2 regions of the Pseudomonas sp. TNT2022 ID642 genome follow, and region 2 is predicted to be linked to the other one. Evidence: predicted binding sites of a transcription regulator. Region 2 holds the regulator's gene; the other holds the start of a gene.

Region 1 (4,211 bases), on a different contig from region 2:
GCCACGCCAGCCACAACCCGGCCTGAGTCAGCCGTGCAGCGCCGATGATGTCGCCGGCACCCTTGCGAATCGCCACCAGGGTGCCGACGGCCGCAATCACGCCGATGCAGAAAATCGATACGAACGAATAGGTCGCCGCCCCCAGTCCGCCCCCGGCCAGCGCCTCGGGACTCAGGCGCGCCATCATCAGGGTGTCGGTCAGCACCATCAACATGTGCGCCAACTGTGAAGCAATCAGCGGCCCTGCCAGCCGCAGGATGGCCCAGAGTTCGGTACGCACAGGATGCTGCATGGTCATCACCACTCGATTTTCAGAGGGAACAAGAGAGCGTCGATTCTCGGCGCTTGGCAGGCTTAGCACAAAGGGATAAAAAGGATGGGTGGCATGAGTAAAACTCATCCTTGATTGAATTTGTCCATTTCGCTGGATCCCGCTGCAGGAGCCTTGTGCATGTCCCGTCGACTTCCTCCGTTGTATGCCCTGCGCGCATTCGAAGCTGCAGCACGGCACAGCTCTTTCACGCGTGCGGCCGAGGAGTTGTCGATCACCCAGAGTGCGGTGAGCCGGCATATTCGTACGCTCGAAGATCACTTTGCCTGCAAGCTGTTTCACCGCAGCGGTCGCCACTTGCAGTTGACCGAATCGGCCCGCCTGCTATTGCCGGGCATTCGCGAGGGCTTCACGGCGCTGGAGCGAGCCTGCAATACCTTGCGCGCCGAAGACGACATCCTGCGCATGAAAGCCCCATCGACCCTGACCATGCGCTGGCTGCTGGCGCGATTGAGTCGCTTCCGCCATTTACAGCCAGGCAACGAAGTGCAACTGACCAGCGCGTGGATGGACGTCGATTCGGTGGACTTCAACGATGAGCCTTTCGACTGCGCGGTGCTATTGAGTGACGGCCATTTTCCGCCGGACTGGGAAGCGAGTCTGTTGTTTCCCGAGGAGCTGATTCCGGTCGGCGCCGCGAATCTGCTGAACGATCAGCCGTGGGACGTGGCACGGCTGGCCAGCGCCGAGTTGCTGCACCCGACGCCGGATCGCCGCGACTGGCGCAGTTGGCTGGAATGCATGGGGCTGTCCGATCAGGTGTCGCTAAAGGGGGGGCAGGTGTTCGATACCCTCGAACTGGGCATGATCGCGGCGGCACGCGGTTACGGGGTGTCGATGGGCGATCTGTTGATGGTCGCCGAAGATGTCGCGCAAGGACGGCTGAGCCTGCCGTGGCCGACCGCCGTCGCCAGCGGACTGAATTATTACCTGGTGTGGCCAAAAACCCGTCCGGGAGGTGAACGTTTGCGCCGCCTCAGCGACTTCCTGCAAGGCGAAGTCCGCGCCATGGAACTTCCGGCTGTAACACGCTTGAGCTGAAACGTTCGAGCCGCCACAATGCCGGCCTTGTGCCATAACCCTGCTGCTCGCTCAAGTATTCCGCTTTACCGCCGAATACGTGCATGTGGAACCGTCGTGCCGGTATCCACGATTCACCCCCACTATTAAAAATTATCCGAGCTGCGATCAAGGAGGATCGGAAAGTTCGGCCAGGAGCTGTCATGTCTCAACCTCGCGCTCGGATCGCCTCACAGTTAGGCCTCGCCCTCGCCGTGATACTGGCGATAGTTATCAGTGGCAGTACGGTGTTCGCCCTGCGTTCGCTGGATTCCGCCAACCTCGCCACCCGTGAAGAGCATCTGGCCAGTGAGGCGCGGCTGTTGGCCGACCAACTGAGCACCTTTCACGGCACGCTGCGTGAAAGCACCCAACGCCTGAGCGGGTTGTTCGAAAAGCGCTTCAGCGCGGGTTTGAGCATTCACCCGAGTGAACCGGTGGCCGTGGCAGGCACCCAGACCCCGGGCCTGCACCTGGGCAGCGAAGTGCTGAACAACAACTTCAAGGAAGTCGACGAGTTCAAGCAAATGACTGCCGGCGTCGCCACGTTGTTTGTGCGCAGCGGCGAAGACTTCGTGCGCGTCAGCACCTCGCTGACCAAACAGGACGGCACTCGCGCCATCGGCACCTTGCTCGATCACGCGCACCCGGCCTACGCGAAGCTGATGGCAGGACAAAGCTACGTCGGTCGCGCCTTGTTGTTCGAACGCTCCTACATGACCCAATACACCCCGGTGCGCGATGGCAGCGGCAAGGTGATTGCGGTGCTGTTCGTGGGTTTCGATTACACCGACGCGCAGAACGCCCAGTTCGACAACCTCAAGCGCTTCCGCATCGGCCAGACCGGTTCGCTGGCGTTGCTTGATGAACAGAACAAATGGCTGGTTGCGCCGGCGGGTGTGCAGGCGGTGGATCAGGCGATTCCAGTGATCAATGGTCTGGCCAAGACGCCGGGCAAAGGTCAGTTCTGGGACGACAAGTCCGAGGATTTCTACAGCGTTGCCGTGCCTTTCGACGGCGGGCCGTGGTCGGTCGTGGCGAGCATGCCGAAAGCCGAGATCCGCGCGGTGACCTGGAGCGTCGGTACGCAACTGGCCATTGGCAGCTTGCTGGCGATGTTGCTGGCGGTCGGTTCGGTGGTCTGGCTGCTGCGCAGCAAACTGGCGCCACTGAGCGATCTGGTACGTCAGGCCGAAGCCTTGGGCGCTGGCGATCTGAGCGTGCGCCTGAACGTGTCGAGCAATGACGAGATCGGCCAGTTGTCGCGCGCGTTCAACCAGATGAGTCAGGCTTTATCGACCATGGTCGAGCACATCCGTCGCGCCTCGCAAGAAGTTAACAGCCGTGCGCAGGCGTTGTCCGGTTTGTCCGGCGGTGCGTACGAAGGCATGGAACAGCAGTCCGGCGAAATCACCAGCATGGCCGGTGCGGTGGAAGAGTTCAGCGCTACGTCGTTGAACATTGCCGACAACATGGGCGCGACCCAGCGTCTGGCCCAGGAAAATGCTCAGCAAACGCAGATTGGCCGCAGCTCGATGGAAGAAGCGTCGTCCTCGCTTGAGCAAATCGCTGGCGCTCTGAACAGTACCGCGACCGTGATCAACACTCTCGGTCAGCGCTCCCAGGAAATCGGCGGCATCGTCGGCGTGATTACTTCGATTGCCGAACAAACCAACTTGCTGGCGCTCAACGCCGCTATTGAAGCCGCCCGTGCCGGCGAACAAGGTCGCGGCTTTGCCGTGGTAGCGGATGAAGTGCGCAGCCTGGCCTCGCGCACTCGTCAGGCCACGGATGAAATTTCCAGCATGATCCACAGCATCCAGCAGGAAACCGGCAACGCGATCAGCACCATGGAACAGGGCAATGTGCTGATGCAGGAAGGTCTGTCGCGTAACGCCAATGTCGCCTCGGCGTTGGCGCGCATCGATGAGCAGAGCCGTTCGGCGGGTCAGCAGTTTGCCGCGATTACCACAGCGACTCAGGAGCAGAGCAGCACAGCGACCTTGCTGAGCAGCAACCTGCAAAGCATTGCCATGGCTAACAGTGAGCAGCGCGAAGTGGTGTCGAATCTGGCCGTGACCGCCAAGGAGCTGGAAAGCCTGGCGGCCGAACTGCGTCAGGAGGTTGACCGGTTCCGTTAAGGCGCCGGTGCCTTATTGATACACCGAGAGGTCTTCACTGGAGTCGACCTCTCCCCATTCGCCGGTGTAGGCGACCGCTTCAATCGGCACACGACCGGCATCGATAACGCGTTGCAGGGTGTTGGTCATGTGCATGCTGTCGCGTTGCTGCGGCGACAGTTCGGCGCGCAGCCGCACGACTTCCGACCAGCCTTCGGGAGTGAAACGCAAAAGCCCCATGTACTGCCCCTGAACATCGTCCACCGATTGCGGCTTGTTGCCGATTTCGGCCAGCGTGTGCGCGGCGGTCAGGCGAAAGGTTTCGGCATCCAGCAACGGGTCGCCGAAGCGTTCGGTCCACAGCTGCAACCAGTTGGGGTCGTAGGTGACGGCCAGCGTTGCGTCGCTGTTGATCAACGACTGTACGGCCACAGGGCTGTAGAAAATATCCGAATAACTGACGATGCACGGCTCGCCCTGAAGCCAGGACTCGGCGCAGGCCAGTGACGAAACCATGTTGGTCTCGGCCCAGCGCGGGTTGTGAAACTCGCTCAAACCACGCTCTGCCAGCAGCTCGCGCTTGTAGCCGGTGACCACCGCGATGTCGCTGATACCCGCTGCACGCAACGACTCCAGCTGCCATTCCAGCAGCGGTTTACCGCGCAATTCGACCAGACATTTTGGACGTTCATCAGTGAGGC
Region 2 (4,211 bases):
CTGGATGAAACGGCCAGCCTTGGCGAAGTGTTGAGCCTGGCGATCAGTCATGAATTGCCGGTCGCGTACCTGACCGATGGCCCACGGATTCCGGATGATTTGCATCTGCCGCGCCGTCATCAACTGGTCAGCCGCGCCGTCAGCGTGCAAATGCAGGAAGAACCCAGCGAAGAAGCCATGGCTGACATGTTCGCTGATATCTATCACAGCCCGACCAAGCAGGTAGGCTGAGGTATTCATGAACAGTTTTTGTACCTACATCGATGGTCTGCCATGCATTGTTCCGGTTGTGAACGCGCAGCCAGTAATGTGGCCTCCGTCTATGCAAGACAAGGTAAAGAAATAACATGGGCAGCATGCATCCCGTACAGGTGATCGCGGTGACCGGCGGCAAAGGTGGCGTCGGCAAGACTAACGTGTCAGTGAACTTGTCGCTGGCGCTGGCAGAGCTTGGCCGTCGGGTCATGCTGCTGGACGCCGACCTCGGTCTGGCGAACGTTGACGTATTGTTGGGGCTGACCCCTAAACGCACACTGGCCGACGTCATCGAAGGCCGTTGCGAATTGCGCGACGTGCTGTTGCAAGGCCCCGGAGGCATTCGCATCGTGCCGGCGGCGTCCGGCACGCAGAGCATGGTCCACCTGAGCCCGGCGCAACACGCCGGCCTGATTCAGGCGTTCAGCGACATCGGCGACAATCTCGACGTACTGGTGATCGACACCGCTGCGGGTATTGGTGACTCGGTAGTCAGTTTTGTACGCGCCGCGCAAGAAGTGTTGCTGGTGGTCTGCGATGAGCCGACTTCCATTACCGACGCTTACGCGCTGATCAAATTGCTCAACCGCGATTACGGCATGAACCGCTTCCGCGTCCTCGCCAACATGGCGCAGAGCCCGCAGGAAGGGCGCAACCTGTTCGCCAAGTTGACCAAGGTCACGGATCGCTTCCTCGACGTCGCTCTACAATACGTCGGCGCCGTGCCTTACGACGAAAGCGTGCGTAAAGCGGTGCAGAAGCAGCGCGCGGTGTACGAAGCCTTTCCGCGTTCCAAGTGCGCACTGGCGTTCAAGGCGATCGCGCAGAAGGTCGACACCTGGCCGCTGCCCGCTAACCCGCGTGGCCACCTTGAGTTTTTCGTCGAGCGCCTCGTGCAGCAAACGGCAGGGCCCGTGCTATGACCGCAAGCGGTATGAACTACTACAAGAAGTCGGCACGTGACGCGCAGTACGAGCTGATCGAGCGTTACGCGCCACTGGTCAAACGCATTGCCTACCACTTGCTGGCACGCTTGCCGGCGAGTGTGCAGGTCGAAGACCTGATCCAGGCCGGGATGATCGGCCTGCTCGAAGTCTCGACCAAATATGACGCCAGCAAAGGCGCCAGTTTCGAAACGTACGCGGGCATACGAATCCGCGGCGCGATGCTCGACGAAGTGCGCAAAGGGGACTGGGCGCCACGCTCGGTTCACCGCAATACCCGTATGGTCAGCGACGCAATTCGCTCAATTGAAGCTAAAACCGGCCGTGACGCTAAAGATCACGAGGTTGCAGCCGAACTCCAATTGAGTCTCGACGATTACTACGGGATTTTGAATGACACCTTGGGCAGTCGCCTGTTCAGTTTCGACGACCTGTTGCAGGACGGCGAACACGAAGGGCTGCACGAGGATGGCGCGAGTGCTCATATGGAGCCGTCACGCGATCTGGAAGATGAACGCTTCCAGGCGGCGCTGGCGGACGCGATTGCCAATTTGCCGGAGCGTGAGCGACTGGTGTTGGCGCTGTACTACGACGAAGAGCTGAACCTCAAGGAGATCGGTGAAGTCCTTGGCGTCAGTGAATCGCGGGTCAGCCAGTTACACAGCCAGTGCGCGGCCCGTTTGCGGGGGCGTTTGGGGGAGTGGCGAGCGCGCTGAAGGCAGTGTGGGGACACTGCGAACGAGGCTGGTGCGGTGATGAACGGCACCGGTCTTGCTCTGTTGTGCTCCAGACAGTCTTCGAGTGCTGCGCCGATTGATTGAAGTGGCGCGTCCAGGTGCTGGGCGCGTTTAAGACTGCTTGGAGGTCGAATTGAACAAAGACATGAAAATCCTCATCGTTGATGACTTCTCAACGATGCGGCGGATCATCAAGAACCTGCTGCGTGATCTTGGGTTCACCAACACCGTCGAGGCTGACGATGGCGTGACTGCCATTCCGGTGCTCAACAGCGGCAGCATCGACTTTCTGGTAACGGACTGGAACATGCCGGGCATGACCGGTATCGACCTGCTGCGTCACGTGCGTGCCGATGAAAAACTCAAGCACCTGCCAGTGCTGATGGTGACTGCAGAAGCCAAGCGCGAGCAGATCATCGAGGCCGCTCAGGCCGGTGTGAACGGCTACGTAGTCAAACCTTTCACGGCTCAGGCGTTGAAAGACAAAATCGAGAAGATTTTCGAACGCATCGGCTGATGAACGCGCGGGGGAGCTATGGAGCATAACGAATCTTCACAGGGCGATTTCGAGTCGACCCTGAAAAAACACGCGGTCGAACTGGTCGAAAGCCTTGAAAAAGGCAGGTTCGGTGACGCTGTGCAACTGATCCATGAGCTCAATCAGACCCGTGACCGTGGCCTGTACCAGGAAGTGGGCAAGCTCACACGTGAACTGCACAGTGCGATCGTCAACTTCCAGATCGACCCGAACATGCCGCAGGCCGAGGAAGTGTCGCAAATCACCGACGCCACCGAACGCCTGGGCTATGTGGTCAAGCTGACAGAGGCCGCGGCCAACCGCACCATGGATCTGGTGGAAAGCGCCACACCGGTGGTCAATGGTCTGGCTGACGAAGCCCAGACTTTGAGCGCCGATTGGGGTCGCTTCATGCGTCGCGAGGTCGGGGCTGAAGAGTTCCGTGAACTGGCGCGCCGGGTCGACGGTTTTCTGTCACGCAGCAGCACGGACAACCGTGCGGTGTCGAGCAATCTCAACGACATCCTGCTGGCCCAGGATTACCAGGACCTGACCGGTCAGGTGATCAAGCGTGTGACCCAACTGGTCACCGAAGTCGAAAGCAATTTGCTCAAACTCGTGCTCATGGCCAGTCAGGTCGACCGCTTTGCGGGCATCGAACATGACCGCGCCGCGATGCTTGCAGAAAAAGATCCACAAAAACATCTCTCGCAGGGTGAAGGTCCGCAGATTCATGCCGATAAACGAGAAGACGTTGTGTCCGGTCAGGACGATGTGGACGATTTGTTATCCAGCCTCGGGTTCTAGAGTTTTGGAATTTTAGGTTTTTTGGGTTTTTAGACCTGTAGGAGCACCCCATTAATGAGCTTCGGCGCCGATGAAGAGATCCTTCAGGATTTCCTGGTTGAGGCCGGCGAGATTCTTGAGCAACTGTCCGAACAACTGGTCGAGCTGGAAAGCCGTCCGGATGACGCAGATCTGCTCAACGCAATTTTTCGCGGTTTCCACACTGTAAAAGGGGGCGCCGGCTTCCTTCAGCTCAATGAGCTGGTGGAGTGCTGTCACATCGCCGAAAACGTGTTCGACATCCTGCGCAAGGGTGAGCGTCGCGTTGATGCAGAACTGATGGACGTTGTCCTCGAAGCACTGGACGCAGTGAACAGCATGTTCAGCGAAGTCCGCGAACGTGCACCGATCACCGCTGCTACCCCGGAACTGCTGGCCGCCCTGGCGCGTCTGGCCGAACCGCAATCGGCGGACGAAGCCCCGGCTTCGCCAGTGGCCGAGATGATCGAAGAGCTGGTCGTCGAAGGCGACGCGTCGGGCGACATCACCGATAACGAATTCGAACAGCTGCTGGATTCGCTGAACGCCGTCAAGGCCGAAGCCGAGGCCCCGGCCGCTGCTGCACCTGCACAAACGGCCGCTGAAGCCGCGAGCGATGAAATCACCGATGCCGAGTTCGAGTCGTTGCTCGATCAGTTGCACGGCAAGGGCCAGTTCGCGGTGGACGCGGTTGCACCAGCGGCGGCAGCCCCAGCGGCACCGGCGAAGGGTGACAGCTCTGACATCACCGACGACGAATTCGAAGCCCTGCTTGATCAGTTGCATGGCAAGGGCAACTTTGCCGTGGATGCGCTGGAGTCAGCGATTGCCTCGGCACCGGCGCCGGCTGCTCCCGTGGCCGCCGCGGCTGGCAGCGATCTGATCAGCGATCACGAGTTCGAATCGCTGCTCGACGAATTGCATGGCAAAGGC

The links. Region 2 encodes FliA, which starts transcription of late flagellar genes. Its sites were predicted from a motif close to CTAAAGTTTNNNNNNNNNNNGCCGNTAA; they were not measured.
Region 1: a site for FliA is predicted at 1,423-1,450, ahead of M5G26_RS20300 (methyl-accepting chemotaxis protein). Genes of this name have one in related genera too.

The regions. Positions count from the first base shown of each region.
Region 1 covers NZ_JAMDGW010000019.1:446,907-451,117, reverse strand. The annotation lists gene M5G26_RS20310 (NorM family multidrug efflux MATE transporter) at 1-292, opposite strand, end outside; gene M5G26_RS20305 (LysR substrate-binding domain-containing protein) at 452-1,372, shown strand; gene M5G26_RS20300 (methyl-accepting chemotaxis protein) at 1,555-3,531, shown strand; gene M5G26_RS20295 (phosphocholine cytidylyltransferase family protein) at 3,544-4,211, opposite strand, start outside.
Region 2 covers NZ_JAMDGW010000044.1:5,551-9,761, forward strand. The annotation lists gene flhF (flagellar biosynthesis protein FlhF) at 1-231, shown strand, start outside; gene fleN (flagellar synthesis regulator FleN) at 348-1,178, shown strand; gene fliA (RNA polymerase sigma factor FliA) at 1,175-1,915, shown strand; gene M5G26_RS28775 (chemotaxis response regulator CheY) at 2,082-2,453, shown strand; gene M5G26_RS28780 (protein phosphatase CheZ) at 2,472-3,260, shown strand; gene M5G26_RS28785 (chemotaxis protein CheA) at 3,315-4,211, shown strand, end outside.